DNA from 3 places in the Streptomyces albofaciens JCM 4342 genome. Region 3 is predicted to be linked to each of the others. Evidence: riboswitches for the same ligand, from Rfam matches in the RefSeq annotation. Region 3 holds a riboswitch; each other region holds the start of a gene.

Region 1 (5,855 bases), on a different contig from region 3:
GTGTGTGATATGAGCACAAGGAAGTTCGGGTGTGATGTCCCCGAGCGCTCGGCACGGAGCGACGCGGAGTGCGGGGCCGGGGGCGTCGGGATGCGTTACGGTGCGTTCGGGGTGCGTTCGGGGTGCGTTCGGGGCGCGTTCCGGGTGCATCAGGGCGCCTTGGAAGTGGGCTCTCGCGGCGGCGTACCGTACGAGGATGGCCCACGCCATAACGACGACGGCAATTCCGTTGAGCCGTCAACCGTTCAGCGGGACGGGCCGGCCAGTGCCGAATGCCCGTGGGCCGAAATAGTTCACCGCGAAATCATCATTGGTCCGTATCAATGGCCCAACGTGCAGGCCGAATTCGCCCCGGCCCGCGGGTCATGGCATGATCACCCAGCTCCCTTTCCGTACCTCTTCACTCCTTCGCAACCGTCCCATTGCTGTGAGGCGCCGTTTCCGAAGGCGACTTCGTCGCGGCGTACCCCACCCCACATTCTCCAGGGCTCACCTTGCGTACGATTACCAAGCAGGCGCTCATACCTGCCTTGACCGTCATCTCCCTGCTGGCTTCCGGGTGTTCGTCCCCCAGTGGCACCGGCACCGATACCGGCACCGACAAGGCCGCCGAACCCGGCGCCGGAGCGACCGCCGCCCAGGCCGCCGAGGGCCAGGACCCCGCCGACACCGCGGCCGGCAAGGGCGGTGGCGGCGGGCAGCGGCTGGCCGTCGGCGCGGCTCCCACGTCGTCCGGACCCGCCGGTGCGGCCGCCGTGGCCCGCCCGTCCGGCGACGGACGCCCGCGGTACACGTCCTCGCTACGGGTCGCCTCGTACGACCGCCGCAGCGGCCGCGCGGTCGTCGTCAGCCCGGCGAAGCATCTCCCGAATCCCTCGCCCACCCCCTCGGCCTCCACCTCCCCCTCCCCCGGCCCCGCTGCTTCCGCGCCCGCGAAGAACTCGGCCGTAGCCGTCGGTGACGTCATCGCGAGCGCGCCCGCTCCCGGCGCGCCCAGCGGCGTCCTGGCCAAGGTCACCGCCGTACGGGGTACGACGGCGAAGGGCACCGAGGTCAACACCGCCCCGGCCACCCTCGACGCGCTGCTCGGCAAGGGCAAGGCCGACGGGAAGGTGCCCGTCGATCCGGCGGCCGTCTCGGTCGAGCCGCTGGTCAAGGGGGTGAAGGTCTCCTGGGCGAAGCAGGGTGAGCGCCGCTTCGGTCCGCACGGCGCCACGCTGCCCCTCGGCAGTCTGCGTCTGGACGTCGGCGCGTCGGTGGCCACCGCGGAGGACGCCCCGGCGAGCGCCGCGGCCTCGGTCGCCGGCTTCGTACAGCTGTCGCCCAAGGTCGAGTTCGCTTACGACGGCAGCCGCCCGCACGCCACGCCCAGCCCCGCCCCCGCCGGCCGCACCGCGCCCGGCGGCGCGTTCATCGGGCTGTCCGGTGACTGGTCCTCGCAGTGGCGCTTCAAGGGGCAGGCCGCCGCCTCCACCGCGAGCGGCAAGCCGCTGCGGATGCCGTTCGCCAAGCTCCACGCCGATCCGGTCATCCAGGTGGGCCCGGTCCCGGTCGTCGTCAACCTCGACCTCACGTGCTACCTCGCGGTCGAGGCGGACGGCCGGGTCAGCGTCGACATCAAGCAGGACCTCAAGGGCGACTTCCGGGTCGGCGGCAGCTACTCCTGGGCCGGGGGCTGGAAGCCCGTCAGCGAATCCGGCATGCACTCCACCCCCATGCAGGCCGCCGTGACGGCGGCGGGCCGGGCGAAAGCCACGCTAGGTACCGAGGCGAGCGTCGGCCTGTACGGTGCGGTCGGTGTGAGCGCCGATGTCGCTCCGTATCTGCGGGGCGAGGCCAGCGCCGCGGCCGCCGGTTCCTCCGACGGGAAGGGGTCCGTCACGGCCGACTGGAAGGCCTTCGGCGGACTGGATCTGAGCGGCTCGCTCCAGGCCCAGCTGACGATCTTCGGCACTCCGCTCTTCCAGAAGCGCATCCCGCTGGGCACCCTCCACCGGGAATGGAAACTCGCGTCCGGCCGCTACTCCTCCGCCGCGTCGCAGCCGCCTGCCGGCTGAGCCCTCCGGCACGTAGCCACCACCAACCGAGGCTGAAGCCGAAACCGAAGCCGAAGCTGTACGGGTCCCGGTCCCGGCCGTATCCCGTACGGCTTCGGCGTCTGTCACCCGCTCCGTACAGCTCCGGCGCTCCGTACGGGTCCGTGCGGGCCGAACCACTCCCGCCCTCCCCGCCCTCCCCGTCTCATGCGCCATCCCGCCATATGAACAGGGGTGTCCGCCCACGCCCTGACCGATCTACTGTGTCCGGTGCAGCTGGTTCGCCCTGCCCGCCAGGCAGGCGCGTCGTAAGAGGGAACCCGGTGGGAATCCGGGACTGCCCCGCAGCGGTGAGCGGGAACGACCGCCGTCATACGCACTGGATCCGGGCCGCGGATCCGGGAAGCGACGGCCAGTAGGTGTCCGCCGGGAGAGCCCGGCAGGCGTGCCCGCGAGTCCGAAGACCTGCCCGTTGCCCGCGCGCGTCCATGCGTGCGCGGTCATCCCGGAGACCTCGAGGGCGGGTTGGGAGCGTTTCGGACGTAGTCCGGAACCGTACACGTCAGGCGGGCAGGAGCGTCGGCGCACGCTTCGCGGCTCGTCCGGCGCGTCGTTCCTTCGCGTTCTCGTCCCGTCCCCGGGACGTACTCAAGAACACGTCCGTGAAGGAGAGTTCCGTGACAGCGAAGCCCGCAGCCGCGGCAGCACGGGCCACCGTGTACGGCTACCCCCGCCAGGGTCGGAACCGGGAACTGAAGAAGGCCATCGAGGGCTACTGGAAGGGCCGCGTCACCGCGGACGCCCTGGTGGAAACCGCGCGGGACCTGCGTCGTGCGAACTGGCAGCAGCTGGTGGACGCCGGCGTCCACGAAGTGCCGACCGGTGACTTCTCGTACTACGACCACGTCCTGGACACCAGCGTCATGGTCGGTGCCGTCCCGGACCGGCACCGCGCCGCAGTCGAGGCCGGCGCCCTGGACGGCTACTTCGCGATGGCGCGCGGCACCCAGGACGTGGCGCCGCTGGAGATGACGAAGTGGTTCGACACCAACTACCACTACCTCGTGCCCGAGTTGGGGCCCGAAACGGTCTTCGCCGCGGACTCCGCCAAGCAGGTCGGTGAGCTGACGGAGGCGCTGGCCCTCGGGCACACGCCGCGCCCGGTGCTCGTCGGCCCGGTCACCTACCTCCTGCTGGCCAAGCCCGCCCCCGGTGTCGCCGCCGACTTCGACCCGCTGACCCTGCTCGACCGGCTGCTGCCGGTGTACGCCGAGGTCCTGGGCGATCTGCGCGCGGCCGGCGCCGAGTGGGTGCAGCTGGACGAGCCCGCCCTGGTCCAGGACCGCAGCCCGGCCGAGCTGAACGCCGCCGAACGCGCCTACCGCGACCTCGGCGCCCTCACCGACCGCCCGAAGCTGCTGGTCGCCTCGTACTTCGACCAGCTCGGCGAGGCCCTGCCGGTCCTGGCCAAGGCCCCTGTCGACGGTCTGGCGCTGGACTTCACCGAGGCCGCCGCCGGCAACCTGGACGCGCTCGCCGCGGCGGGCGGCCTGCCCGGCAAGCGCCTGGTCGCCGGTGTCGTCAACGGCCGTAACATCTGGATCAACGACTACGAGAAGTCGCTGGCCACGCTCGGGACCCTGTTGGGGCTGGCCGACCGGGTCGACGTGGCCGCCTCCTGCTCCCTCCTGCACGTGCCGCTCGACGCCGCGGTCGAACGCGACATCGACCCGCAGATCCTGCGCTGGCTCGCGTTCGCCGAGCAGAAGACGGCCGAGATCGCCACGCTCGCCCGCGGTCTCGCGCAGGGCACCCACACGATCGCCGCCGAACTGGCCGCCAACCGGGCCGACCTGGCGTCCCGTGCCGGTTCCGCGATCACGCACGACCCCGCCGTACGTGCCCGCGCCGCCGCCGTCACCGACGCGGACGGCCGCCGCCCGGCACCGTACGCGGAGCGCGCCGCCGCCCAGCGGGCCCATCTGGGCCTGCCCCTGCTGCCGACCACCACCATCGGCTCCTTCCCGCAGACCGGCGAACTGCGCACCGCACGCGCCGACCTGCGGGCCGGACGGATCGGCACCGCCGGTTACGAGGAACGCATCGGGAACGAGATCCGCGAGATCCTCGCCTTCCAGGAGAAGGCGGGCATCGACGTCCTGGTGCACGGCGAGCCCGAGCGCAACGACATGGTCCAGTACTTCGCGGAACAGCTGACCGGCTACCTCGCCACGCAGCACGGCTGGGTCCAGTCGTACGGCACCCGGTACGTGCGCCCACCGGTCCTGGCCGGTGACGTCTCGCGGCCCGAGCCGATGACGGTGCGCTGGACGACGTATGCCCAGTCCCACACCGACCGGCCCGTCAAGGGCATGCTGACCGGCCCGGTCACCATGCTGGCCTGGTCCTTCGTCCGCGACGACCAGCCGCTCGCCGACACCGCCCGCCAGGTGGCCCTGGCCCTGCGCGACGAGGTCGCCGACCTCGAAGCGGCGGGCACCTCGGTCATCCAGGTGGACGAGCCCGCCCTGCGCGAGACGCTGCCGCTGCGCGCCGCCGGTCACGCCGCCTACCTCGCCTGGGCCACCGAGGCGTTCCGCCTCACCACGAGCGGCGTGCGCGACCGTACCCAGATCCACACGCACATGTGCTACGCCGAGTTCGGTGACATCGTCCGGGCCATCGACGATCTCGACGCCGACGTCATCAGCCTGGAGGCCGCCCGCTCCCATATGCAGGTCGCCCGCGAACTGGCCGCGCACGGCTACCCGCGCGAGGCCGGGCCGGGGGTGTACGACATCCATTCGCCCCGCGTGCCGAGCGCCGAGGAGATGGCGAGCCTGCTGCGCAAGGGCCTCGACGCCATTCCCGCCGAGCGCCTGTGGGTCAACCCGGACTGCGGCCTGAAGACCCGCGCCTGGCCCGAGACCCGTGCCTCGCTGGAGAATCTGGTCGCCGCCGCGCGGACCGTCCGGGCGGAGATCGCCTCGTCCTGACCGGGGCCGGTGGCCGACGGAAGCGGTGACGGCCGGATACCGGTGACGGCCGGGTGCCGCCGACGGCCGGGAGGGCGCACGCCCGAGCCTCCTCCCGGCCGCTCACCACCGCCTTCCGGCGCAAGCCTCACCGGTACCCCCACGGGTGGTTACGGACGCTCGTCCCGGCATCTACACTACGTCCTCCTGCACCTCGTCTGACCTGCGTAAACAGTGCCGTTGAGCCGGTTCCGGAGAGTGAGGAGAGGCCCTGTGTTCTATCAGGTGCTCAAGTACGTGATTCTGGGGCCGTTGCTACGGCTGGTCTTCCGGCCGCGGGTGGAGGGGCTGGAGCATGTGCCCTTGCACGGGCCCGCGATCATTGCGGGCAACCATCTGTCGTTCTCGGATCATTTTGTGATGCCGGTGATCGTACCGAGGCGGGTCACGTTTCTGGCGAAGTCCGAATACTTCACGGGGCCCGGTGTGCGCGGGCGGCTGACCGCGGCGTTCTTCCGGGGCATCGGGCAGATTCCGGTGGACCGGACCGGCGGCAAGGCGGCGCAGGCCGCGCTGCGGTCCGGGCTGGCGGTGCTGCGCAAGGGGCGGGTGCTGGGGATCTACCCGGAGGGGACGCGGTCGCACGACGGACGGCTCTACAAGGGCCGTACGGGCGTGGCCGCGATGGCGATCAAGGCGCAGGTGCCGGTGGTCCCGTGCGCGATGATCGGCACGTTCGAGGCCCAGCCCACCGGCCGCCGCCTGCCACGCGCCATGCGCATCACCATCCGCTTCGGCAAGCCGCTGGAATTCGGCCGCTTCGCCGGCCTGGACGGCGAGCACG
Region 2 (5,855 bases), on a different contig from region 3:
GGGTACGGAACGGGTCGCCCGCGGCGACGGCGGCCTTCTCGCCGCCTCCGGGGGCCTCGTTCTCCGTGCCTTCGGACTGTGCTTTCGGGTCGGCGGGGGCAGGGTCCGGGGACTGGGGCTGTTCGGGCAGCTGCGGCTGGTCGTGCGCGGGCTGGTCATGCGGGGCCTGCGCGTCCTGGCCCTGCGGGCCGTCCGAGCCGCCGTCACCGTCGCCGTCCTGCGGCGGCTGTCCGCCGCCCGGCCCGTCGGGGTCGTCCTCGGGGCCGCCGTCCGGTTCCGGGTCCGGCTCCGGGTCGTCGTCCGCGCCGAACTCCTCCAGGACCTGGTCGAGTTTGTCCTCGTCCAAGCCCGGTGCGTCGAAGGGGTTGCGGCGGCGCCGGTGGGGGAGCGCCAGCAGGGCGGCCTGCCGTACGTCCTCCTCGCGGACCTCCGTACGGCCCGCCCAGGCCGCCAGCGCACTGGCGGTACGCGCCATCACGATGTCCGCGCGCATGCCGTCCACCTCGAACGCGGCACACACGGCGGCGATCTGCCGCAGCACCGCGTCCCCGAGGACCACGTCCGGCAGCAGGGCCCGCGCGGCGGCGATCCGCTCCCGCAGCTCGCCCTCCTCGGCGGCCCAGCGCGCGGCGAAGCCCTCCGGGTCCGCGTCGTAGGCCAGGCGGCGCCGGACGACCTCGACCCGCTGGTCCGGCTCGCGGGACGCGGCGACCTCCACGGTCAGCCCGAAGCGGTCGAGCAACTGCGGGCGCAGTTCGCCCTCTTCGGGGTTCATGGTGCCGACGAGCAGGAAGCGCGCGGCGTGCCGTACGGAGACGCCTTCGCGCTCCACGTACGAGGCGCCCATGGCGGCGGCGTCCAGCAGCAGGTCCACGAGGTGGTCGTGGAGCAGGTTGACCTCGTCCACGTACAGGATGCCGCGGTGCGCGTCCGCCAGCAGGCCCGGCTCGAACGCCTTCACGCCCTCCGACAGGGCCCGTTCGATGTCCAGCGCGCCGACGAGGCGGTCCTCGGACGCGCCGACCGGCAGCTCGACCATGCGGGCCGGGCGCTCCTCGGCGCCGTACGTCTCGTGGGGGCCGTCCGGGCACGCGGGGTCCGGCGCGGCGGGGTCGCAGGAGAACCGGCAGCCGGTGACCACCGGCACATCGGGCATCAGCGCCGTCAGACCGCGCACGATCGTGGACTTCGCGGTGCCCTTCTCGCCGCGGACCAGCACCCCGCCGATGGCCGGCGAGATGGCGTTGAGCAGCAGGCTCAGCCGCATGTCGGACATGCCGACGACCGCGGTGAACGGGTAAGGGACCGATGCCATTAAGGAGTACCCCCTTCGAGGGACGTGCGGTGTGCGGGCGGGGCGGCGGCCGGGGCGGACGCGGCCGGGGCGGGGGACGGCGGCGGTATCGGCGGTGCCCCCGGCGGCACGAACGGCAGCCCGGCCGGGACCCCGCCCTCGATCAGCCGCAGCAGCGCGTCCGTGTCCGCGTGCTCCTCGATCAGGTCGCCCAGCCGGTCGAGCTGCTCCTCGCGCAGCGCGGCGAAGCTGGTGTCCGGCGCCGGGACGAACGCGCGGCCCGCGTCGGCGGCCACCCGCCGCAGGAACGCCCGCCGGAAACCGTCGCTCTCCAGGGAGCCGTGCCAGTGGGTGCCCCAGACGGCCCCGGACCGGCAGCCTGCCAGGAACGGCTCCCCGCCGTCGATCTCCGCCACGCCGTGGTGGATCTCGTATCCCTCGACCGGCTCGCCCAGCGCCTCGCCGGACGGCCGGGCCAGCGTCTTCTCGGCCGCGAACCGTACGCGTACGGGCAGCAGCCCCAGCCCGTCCACGGTCCCGGCCTTCGACTCGACCTCGTCCTCGATGCGCTCGCCCAGCATCTGGAAGCCGCCGCAGATGCCGAGCACCGGGCGGCCCTCCGCGGCCCGCCGCCGCACCGCGTCCGCGATGCCGCGCTCGCGCAGCCACTGGAGCGCGCGGACGGTGCCGCGGGTGCCGGGCAGGACGACGAGGTCGGCGTCGGCCAGTTCCTCGGGGCGGTCCACGAACCGGACCACGACGCCCGGTTCGGCGGCCAGCGCGTCCACGTCCGTGAAGTTCGACATCAGCGGTACGGCGGCCACGGCGACGCGCAGCACGTCCGCGCCGTGCGGCGGCGCGACGACGCTCTCGCGGACCGCGCCGCGCAGCGAGACGCGGAGGCCGTCCTCCTCGTCGATGCCGAGGCCGTGCGCGAACGGCAGCACCCCGAGGGTGGGCCGTCCGCTCAGCCCCTTCAGCATCTCCAGGCCGGGTTCCAGCAGCGTCACATCGCCGCGGAACTTGTTGACGAGATAGCCCGCGACCAGCGCCTGGTCCTCCCGGGACAGCAGCGCCGTGGTGCCGAAGAACGAGGCGAACACGCCGCCCCGGTCGATGTCGCCGACCACCACGACCGGAATCCTGGCGGCGCGCGCGATGCCCATGTTCACGATGTCGGTGCGCCGCAGGTTGATCTCCGCGGGGCTGCCGGCGCCCTCGCAGATCACCGCGTCATGCGTACGGCGCAGCTCCTGGAGACAGCCCGTGACCGTGCCGAGCAGCCGCTCCTGGCGCCCCGCGTGGTAGCCGCGCGCGCTCAGCTCGCCCACCGGCCTGCCCATCAGCACGACCTGGCTGCTGCGGTCACCGCCCGGCTTCAGCAGCACGGGATTCATCAGCGCGCTCGGCTCGACGCGCGCCGCCGCGGCCTGCATGGCCTGCGCCCGCCCGATCTCCGCGCCCTCGCGCGTCACGAACGAGTTCAGCGACATGTTCTGCGCCTTGAACGGCGCCACCTTGACGCCCTTGCGGGCCAGCCAGCGGCAGATGCCCGCCGTCACCACGCTCTTGCCCGCGTCGGACGTGGTGCCGGCCACCAGCAGCCCGCCGCCCAGCGGCGCCCCACCCGAACCGTTCACCTGGCACTCCTCGCCGTCCGTACGTTGCTGCTGCTCACTTGGCCCTCCCGGCCGTACGGGACCGGCGTACCGCCCCGGCCGCCAGCCGGCCCGTGACCGTGGCCGCCAGGGCCAGCGCGCTCACCCGGCGCGACAGCCGTACGGCCCGCTCGATGTCCGGCACCGCGACGGGGCGCCCGGTGCCGCCGTTGAGCACCGGCCGGTGCTCGACCCGGCCGCCGTACGCCAGGGTGCCGCCCAGCCGTACGCCCAGCGCGCCCGCGAACGCGGCCTCCACCGGGCCCGCGTTGGGGCTCGGGTGGGACGCGCCGTCCTGCCGCCAGGCGCGCCACGCGCCCCGCCGGTCCGGACCGGCCAGGACCGCCAGCGCGGCGGTCAGCCGGGAGCCGGGGAAGCCGGCCACGTCGTCGAGGCGGGCCGAGGCCCACCCGAAGCGGCGGTAGCGCGGCGATGTGTGGCCCACCATCGCGTCCAGCGTGTTGACGGCGCGGAACGCCAGCAGCCCGGGAACACCGGCGACCGCGCCCCACACCAGGGCGCCGACCACCGCGTCCGAGGTGTTCTCGGCGACGGACTCGACCACCGCGCGCGCCATCTGCTGCCCGTCCAGGGCCTGCGGGTCGCGCCCGCACAGGTGCGGCAGGCGCTCGCGCGCCACATCGAGGTCGCCCACGGCGAGCGCCCCGCCGACGGCCCGTGCCTCGCGGCCCAGCGAGGTGCCGCCCAGGACGGCCCAGGTGGCGGCGGCGGTCAGCGCCACGGAGGCGGGGAAGGCCGCGGGGGAGCGGCGTACGGCACGGGTGAGCAGCGTGGCACCGGCGGCGGTGCCGCCGGCGAGCAGTGCGGTGTGCAGGGCTCCGCGCCCGCGGCCGTCGCTCCACAGGCGGCGCTCCACGGCCGCCGCGGCCCGCCCGAAGGCGGCCACCGGGTGACCGCGCCGGGGGTCGCCCACGACCAGGTCGCCGAGGAAACCGAGGGCCGCGCCGCACGCGTAGCCGGCGTGTTCGGCACGCATCGGATCAGACCGCCGTCGCGCCTCGGAGGGGCAGCGGGGTACGTCCAGCGGGTCTCGAACTGCGGCCGGGCATGGCGGTAGGTCCTCACTCAGGGTCCGCGCCCTGGTTCGACGGGTACGGCGACGAGAGTCTCCTGGCTCCCCGGATCGGCGCTTCCCCCGGCCTTCCAGTCCGTACGGAACCCGCGTCCCGGACGCGGACCGTGGCCCTTGATGGAGGAGCGCTCCCCGGTGACAGTGGCGGGACCGCGCCGGATTCTCACCGGACTTCCTCATCTGTCGCCGATTGGCTCCGGCAGTCCACCACGCTCCGCGAAGCCCGTCAACTCGCGCTTGACCTGCGGCGCGGGGCGGGGGCCGCGCCTGTGTCGGAGGACACAGGCGGCCACTGCCCGCGGACGGCGACGGGGCGCCCGGTGACCGCGGCGGGTGCCGCGGCCACCGGACGCCCCGGGGCGCCGTGCCGGTGCCGGTCAGGCGGCGACGATCAGGTAGATGCCGTACGCCACGGCCGCCGCGCACAGCGCGAAGCAGGCGTACGCGCCGGCCCGCGCCGCCCCGCCGGGACCGTCGGCGGCCACCGCCTCGCCCTCCTGCCGGGGCTTGCGGGACGTGCCGACGATGCCGAGGGTGAACAGGCCCACGATGCCGACCGTCACGACCAGCGTGACGCCGAAGACCTGGCCGAGCGCTGCCCAGTCGATGCTCATTGCGTTCTCGTTCCTTCGTGGAAGCCGGGGGAGGCGGGGAGCCGTACGGCGGGGTCAGCCGGCGGCCGAGCCGGCCTTGGCGCGGGGCTCGGTCCCGTGCTTCTCGTGCGGGTGGGCGGCCACCGGGGCGGCGATCACCGGGGCCGCGCCGACCGGGTCGGTGAGCCGCGCCCCGGCCACCGCGGGCGCGGGGATCGTGGCGGCCGTCGCGGGCTCGGTGGCGACCGGGCCGGCGGGCGGCGGCGAGACGGCCTGGAGGGCGGCGGTCACGACACCCGCGGGCTCCGCGGCCGGGCCCTCGTTGACGTTGGTGTGGTCCACCGGCTTGCGCCGGGAGGCCACCCAGATCGCGCCGCAGACGGCGAGCGCGAGGACCGCGACGGTCGCGATGCCCCAGTCGCCCTGGTCCGCCAGCAGCGCGGCGCCCGCAGCGACCAGACCGGCGGCCGGCAGCGTCAGGCCCCAGGCGACGACCATCCGGCCCGCCGTGGACCAGCGCACCACGCCGCCCTTGCGGCCCAGCCCGGAACCCATGACGGAGCCGGAGCAGACCTGGGTGGTGGAGAGCGCGAAGCCGAGGTGGGAGGAGGCCAGGATGGTGGCCGCGGCGCCGGTCTGGGCGGCGAAGCCCTGCGGCGGCTGGATGTCGGTGATGCCCTTGCCCATCGTGCGGATGATCCGCCAGCCGCCCAGGTACGTGCCGAGCGCGATGGCCAGGCCCGCCGAGGCGATGACCCACAGCGGCGGGTCGGCGTGCGGTGCCACGACGCCGCCGGTGATCAGCGCCAGGGTGATCACGCCCATCGTCTTCTGGGCGTCGTTGGTGCCGTGGGCGAGGGAGACCAGGGCGGCGGAGGCGATCTGCCCGGCGCGGTAGCCCTTGGCGGTGTCCTCCTCGGCGCGGTCGCGGGCCAGCCGGTACGTCAGCCGGGTCGCGGCCATCGAGGCCAGACCGGCCACGATCGGCGCGGCGACGGCCGGGATGAGGACCTTCATGACAACGGCGCCGCCGTGCACGCCGCTCGCGCCGACGGACACCAGGGTCGCGCCGATCAGGCCGCCGAAGAGGGCGTGCGAGGAGCTGGAGGGGAGCCCGGCCAGCCAGGTGACGAGGTTCCAGACGATGGCGCCGACCAGTCCGGCGAAGATCACCTCTGGTCTGATGCCGGCGGTCTCGTCGATGATCCCGCCGGAGA
Region 3 (5,855 bases):
CCAGGCGCTGGAGGCGCTGGTCCGCCACGCACTGGAGGTATGCGCGCATCGACTCGGTGTTCATGCCCGGCAGCCCGTCGCCGCACAGGTCCCGGCCGAACTGCAGCTCCGCCTCGACGGCCTCCTTGAGCATGTCGGTGACCTGGCGCTCCAGCTCGTCGTCGAAGAGGTCCGGCTCCTCCTCGCGCACCGTGTCCACGACCGAGAACGCGAAGTTCATGTGCATGGTCTCGTCGCGGAAGACCCAGTTGGTGCCGGTGGCCAGTCCGTGCAGCAGGCCGCGCGAGCGGAACCAGTACACGTAGGCGAAGGCGCCGTAGAAGAACAGGCCCTCGATGCAGGCCGCGAAGCAGATCAGGTTCAGCAGGAAACGGCGGCGGTCGGCCTTCGACTCCAGACGGTCGATGGACTCCACCGAATCCATCCACTTGAAGCAGAACTCGGCCTTCTCCCGGATGGAGGGGATGTTCTCCACCGCGGCGAACGCGGCGGCGCGGTCGTCCGGGTCGGGCAGATAGGTGTCCAGCAGCGTCAGATAGAACTGGACGTGCACGGCCTCCTCGAACAGCTGCCGGCTCAGGTAGAGCCGCGCCTCGGGGGAGTTGATGTGCTTGTAGAGCGTCAGCACGAGGTTGTTCGCCACGATCGAGTCACCGGTCGCGAAGAACGCCACCAGTCGTCCGATCAGGTGCTGCTCGCCCGGCGAGAGCTTGGCGAGGTCGGCGACGTCGGAGTGGAGGTCGACCTCCTCCACCGTCCAGGTGTTCTTGATCGCGTCGCGGTAGCGCTCGTAGAAGTCCGGGTAGCGCATCGGACGCAGGGTCAGCTCGAAGCCCGGGTCGAGCAGGTTCTTCTTGCCGGTGGTGGCGGTGTGCGAGGCGGCGGCGGACGTCTCGGTCTTCTCAGGGGTGGTGGTCATGGTTACTGGCATGCCTCGCAGGACTCGGGGTTTTCCAGGGAGCAGGCGACGGCCTCGGGGTCGGCCGCCTGAGCGGGTACGGGAGCGGTCTGCGCGCCCCCGCCCGTGCCGCGCGCGGACTGGGCGATCCGGGTCGCCGGCCGCGAGCGCAGGTAGTACGTGGTCTTGATGCCGCGCTTCCAGGCGTAGGCGTACATCGAGCTGAGCTTGCCGATGGTCGGCGACGCCATGAACAGGTTCAGCGACTGGCTCTGGTCGAGGTAGGGCGTACGGTCCGCCGCCATGTCGATCAGGGCACGCTGCGGGATCTCCCAGGCCGTGCGGTACAGCTCGCGGATCTCCGCGGGGATCCAGTCCAGCTCCTGCACCGAGCCGTTGCCCTCGCGCAGTGCGTCACGGGTGCGCTCGTCCCACAGGCCCAGCGCCTTCAGCTCCTCGATCAGGTACGCGTTGACCTGGAGGAACTCGCCGCTCAGCGTCTCGCGCTTGAACAGGTTGGAGACCTGCGGCTCGATGCACTCGTACACGCCCGCGATCGAGGCGATGGTCGCGGTCGGCGCGATGGCCAGCAGCAGCGAGTTGCGCATGCCGGTCGCCGCGATACGGGTGCGCAGCGCCGCCCACCGGTCCGCCCAGCGCGGCTCGGCGTTCGGGTAGTGGTCGGGGTGCAGCACGCCCCGGGCCGTACGGGTTGCGGACCAGGCCGGGTGCGGCCCGTGCCGCTCGGCGAGGTCGGCGGACGCCTCGTACGCGGCGAGCATGATCCGCTCGGAGATGCGGGTGGACAGCTCCCGCGCCTCGGGCGAGTCGAAGCCGAGCCGCAGCCGGAAGAAGACGTCCTGGAGTCCCATCAGGCCCAGGCCCACCGGCCGCCAGCGCGAGTTGGAGGCGCCGGCCTGCTCGGTCGGGTAGAAGTTGATGTCCACCACGCGGTCCAGGAAGGTCACGGCCGTACGGACCGTGGCGTCCAGCCGCTCCCAGTCCATCTCGCCGTCGTCGCCCAGGTGGGCGGCCAGGTTGACCGAGCCGAGGTTGCAGACCGCGGTCTCGCCGTCGTCGGTGACCTCCAGGATCTCGGTGCACAGGTTCGAGGAGTGCACCACCTTGCCGGGCTCGGCGGTCTGGTTGGCGGTGCGGTTGGCGGCGTCCTTGAAGGTCATCCAGCCGTTGCCGGTCTGCGCGAGGGTGCGCATCATCCGCGCGTACAGGATGCGCGCCGGGACCTGCTTGACGGCCAGGCCCGCGGCCTCCGCCTCGCGGTACGCGGCGTCGAACTCGTCGCCGTACAGGTCCACCAGCTCCGGCACGTCGCTGGGGGAGAACAGCGACCAGTCGGCGTCCGCCTCGACGCGGCGCATGAACTCGTCGGGGATCCAGTGCGCGATGTTCAGGTTGTGGGTGCGCCGGGCGTCCTCGCCCGTGTTGTCGCGCAGCTCCAGGAACTCCTCCAGGTCCGCGTGCCAGGTCTCCAGGTAGACACAGGCCGCGCCCTTGCGCCGGCCGCCCTGGTTCACGGCCGCGACCGAGGCGTCCAGGGTGCGCAGGAACGGCACGATGCCGTTGGAGTGGCCGTTGGTGCCGCGGATCAGCGAGCCGCGGGCGCGCACCCGGGAGTACGACAGGCCGATGCCGCCGGCGTGCTTCGACAGGCGCGCCACCTGGTGGTAGCGGTCGTAGATCGAGTCCAGCTCGTCCAGCGGGGAGTCCAGCAGGTAGCAGGAGGACATCTGCGGGTGCCGGGTGCCGGAGTTGAAGAGGGTGGGGGAGGAGGGCAGGTACGACAGCGTGCTGGTCAGCCGGTACAGCTCGGCGACGTCGTCCACGGCCCGCTCGCCGTGGTCCTCGGCCAGGCCGCAGGCCACCCGCAGCAGGAAGTGCTGCGGGGTCTCGATGACCTGCCGGGAGATCGGGTGGCGCAGCAGGTAGCGGGAGTGCAGGGTGCGCAGGCCGAAGTAGCCGAACCGGTCGTCGGCGCCGTCCGCGAGGGCGCGCTCCACCAGCTCGTCCAGGCGCGCCGCGTGGGTCCGTACGAACTCCGCCGTGTCGTCGGCGATCAGGCCCTCGCGGTGTCCGACGGCGACGGAGGCGGAGAAGGCGGTCGCCCCCTCCGCGGCCGCCTCCTCCGCGATGGCGAGCGTCAGCAGGCGGGCGGCCAGCTTGGAGTACTGCGGCTCGTCGCCGATCAGGCCGGCGGCGGCCTCCATGGCCAGCGAGCGCAGTTCGGCCTCGTCGGAGCCGGGGTGGCGGCCGCGCAGCGCGGCGGCGGCGACCTTGCCGGGGTCGGTGGCGTCCAGGTCGGCGGTGAGGTCGGTCAGCGTGCGCAGCAGCGCGGCGCCGGGGCCGTCCTCGGCCCGGCCGCCGGCGTCCTGCCGGGGCTTCGTGTCCTTCGCGGGCTGCACGACCTGCCGGTCTGACGCGGGCTCCGTTGGCGCGATGGTCACGTGCTGCTCTCCCTCACTCGGCGGGGGCCCGGGGGAGGCACGGAGGGCCGCGTACGGGCGTGCGGCACCCCTGGCACGGCGAGGGGCGCGCGGGCACACCGCGCAGCGTCCACCGGCCCAACCCGCGAGGCCCGGACGTATCGACGACCGCGCCGGGATGGCGCGGGCGTACTGCGGGCAGGTCTTCGGACTCACGGGTGCGGATTGCCGCACTTCGTACACCGTTGCGGGACAGTTCCGGATTCGCACCGGATTCCCCTGCGACGACAGCGAGCACGAGCATACATCTTGTGCTGCCTCGTGCACCCACCCCCATATCTTGTGTCGCGTTGGCGCGGGGTTGTCCGGAGCCGTGGTATTCGGCAGCCGTTCCGAGGCCGTTCGCCGGGCGCTGCGGGGCCGCCCAGAAGCCCCTGCGGAGGCTTCCTGAAGCCGTTCCGGGCCTTCCGGCCGGGGCCCGGCGGCCCTCCTGGACGGGGGCTGATGCAGGGGGCGTATTGGTGGCGCGGAATGTCCCTGATGCGTTGACCGGGACTCCTGAAGCGTATTGGCTCCTTGTCTGCTCCGTCGCCCGGCGGGGCGGGTGGGGGGCCTGATGTGAGGGGGGAGACATGCGAAGAAACGGTGCTGCGCGCGGCGTGGCGAGAGCCGTGGGGCTGCTGGCCGGAGCGTGTGCCGTGGCGGGGGTGCTGTCCGCGACGGCCACCGCGGCACGGCCGGCGGCCCCGGCGACCGAACGGGTCAGCGTCGCCGCGGACGGAACGCAGGGAAACGGTTTCTCGGGCGGTCCGACGCTCAGCGCGAACGGGCGGTTCGTGGCATTCACCTCGGAAGCCACCAATCTGGGACCCGCCGACGCCAACGGCCAACAAGACGTGTACGTCAAGGATTTACGGACGGGAAAGGTCGACCTGGTCAGCGTCGCCGGTGACGGCACGCGCGGCAACGCCCTGTCCGGATCACCCGAGATCAGCGCCGACGGGCGGTACGTGGCCTTCTACTCCTCGGCGTCGAACCTGGTGCCCGGCGACACCAACGGCGAGGGCGACGTGTTCGTCCACGACCGGCTGACCGGCCGCACCACGAGCCCCACCGCGGGCGCGGGCACGTCCCCGTACGGCTACGGGGTGCAGAACTTCACCCTCAGCGGCGACGGCCGCCACCTCGCCTTCGGCTCGTACCGCGCGGACCTGGTGCCCGGCGACACCAACGAGCGCCTGGACATCTTCGTCCACGATGTGCAGAAGGAAACGACGAAACGGGTCAGTGTGGCGAGCGACGGCACGCAGGCCGACGGCCCCTCCGCCTTCCCGTCGATCAGCGCCGACGGCCGTCGGGTCGCGTTCACCTCCAAGGCGACGAACCTCACCCCCGCCGGACCCGGCTTCCGCCGCCCGCCGCCGCAGGACCCCCTGTACGTCCACGACCTGGACACCGGGCGGACGAGCGTGGCGAGCCTCGGCTCGACGGGCGCCGTGGTCGGCGTGTCGCCGTTCCCCCGGCTGAGCCCCGACGGCCGGCACGCGGTCTTCGCCTCCGTGGCCGACGACGTGGTGCCCGGCGACACCAACGGCACGTACGACATCTTCGTCCGCGACCTGGGGAAGGGCACCACCCGGATGGCGTCCCGCGCGCACGACGGTGCCCAGGGCAACGGCTGGTCCTCCGACGGGCGGCTCAGCGCGGACAACCGGCGCCTCTTCTTCACCTCCGCGGCGACCAACCTGGTGCCCGGCGACACCAACCGCGAGGTCGACGCCTTCGTCCGCGACCTGCGCACCGGGCGGGTCGAACGGATCAACGTCACCGCGGACGGCGGCCAGTCGTCCTCCTGGACCAATACCGCGGTGCCCGACGCCGCCGGGCGGCTGGCGGTCTTCGACTCGCGCGACGACGGGCTGGTGCCCGGTGACACGAACGGGACGGGCGACGTCTTCGTCCGCCGGCTCACGCACTGACGTCAACGGCGACGCACGCATTCACCAGGAGGGGAATCCGCCATGAGGTCCACCCGCACCACCGTACGAAGACTCGCCGCCGTCACCGGGGTGTGCGCGCTCGCCGCGCTGCTGCCCGCCACGACGGCCGCCGCCCGGTCCGCGCCGCCGTCCGGCACCGAGCGGGCCAGCGTCGCCGCCGACGGCACACAGGGCAACGGCGGCTCGTCCGGCTCGATGATCAGCGCCGACGGCCGGTTCGCCGTGTTCGGCTCCGACGCGACGAACCTGGTGCCCGGCGACACCAACGGCCAGCCGGACATCTTCGTCAAGAACCTGCGCACGGGCGCCGTCGAACGCGTCAACGTGGCGAGCGACGGCACCCAGGCCGACTCCTGGTCGTCCACGCCCACCATCAGCGCCGACGGCCGGTATGTCGCCTTCGCCTCCGGTGCCGCCAACCTCGTGCCGGGGGACACCAACGCCGCCACCGACATCTTCGTGCACGACCGCAGGACCGGACGCACCGAGAGCGTCACCCTCGACGGAAAGCCGCCG

The links. A riboswitch is a leader RNA that binds a small molecule or an ion and turns the genes downstream of it on or off. The one in region 3 is predicted to bind cobalamin.
Region 1: linked by a shared signal. The riboswitch ahead of metE (5-methyltetrahydropteroyltriglutamate--homocysteine S-methyltransferase) and the one ahead of CP973_RS33565 (ribonucleoside-diphosphate reductase subunit alpha) in region 3 are both predicted to bind cobalamin.
Region 2: linked by a shared signal. The riboswitch ahead of CP973_RS12315 (cobalamin biosynthesis protein) and the one ahead of CP973_RS33565 (ribonucleoside-diphosphate reductase subunit alpha) in region 3 are both predicted to bind cobalamin.

What each region holds. Positions count from the first base shown of each region.
Region 1 is NZ_PDCM01000001.1:4,092,606-4,098,460, reverse strand. Features, by position in the region: gene CP973_RS18325 (hypothetical protein) at 495-2,057, shown strand; cobalamin riboswitch at 2,297-2,523, shown strand; gene metE (5-methyltetrahydropteroyltriglutamate--homocysteine S-methyltransferase) at 2,714-5,032, shown strand; gene CP973_RS18315 (lysophospholipid acyltransferase family protein) at 5,285-5,855, shown strand, end outside.
Region 2 is NZ_PDCM01000001.1:2,745,060-2,750,914, forward strand. Features, by position in the region: gene CP973_RS12305 (putative cobaltochelatase) at 1-1,315, opposite strand, end outside; gene CP973_RS12310 (cobyric acid synthase) at 1,315-2,910, opposite strand; gene CP973_RS12315 (cobalamin biosynthesis protein) at 2,969-3,949, opposite strand; cobalamin riboswitch at 4,077-4,223, opposite strand; gene CP973_RS12320 (hypothetical protein) at 4,423-4,659, opposite strand; gene CP973_RS12325 (inorganic phosphate transporter) at 4,714-5,855, opposite strand, start outside.
Region 3 is NZ_PDCM01000002.1:3,153,441-3,159,295, reverse strand. Features, by position in the region: gene CP973_RS33570 (ribonucleotide-diphosphate reductase subunit beta) at 1-919, opposite strand, end outside; gene CP973_RS33565 (ribonucleoside-diphosphate reductase subunit alpha) at 922-3,360, opposite strand; cobalamin riboswitch at 3,520-3,683, opposite strand; gene CP973_RS33560 (TolB family protein) at 3,999-5,318, shown strand; gene CP973_RS33555 (TolB family protein) at 5,361-5,855, shown strand, end outside.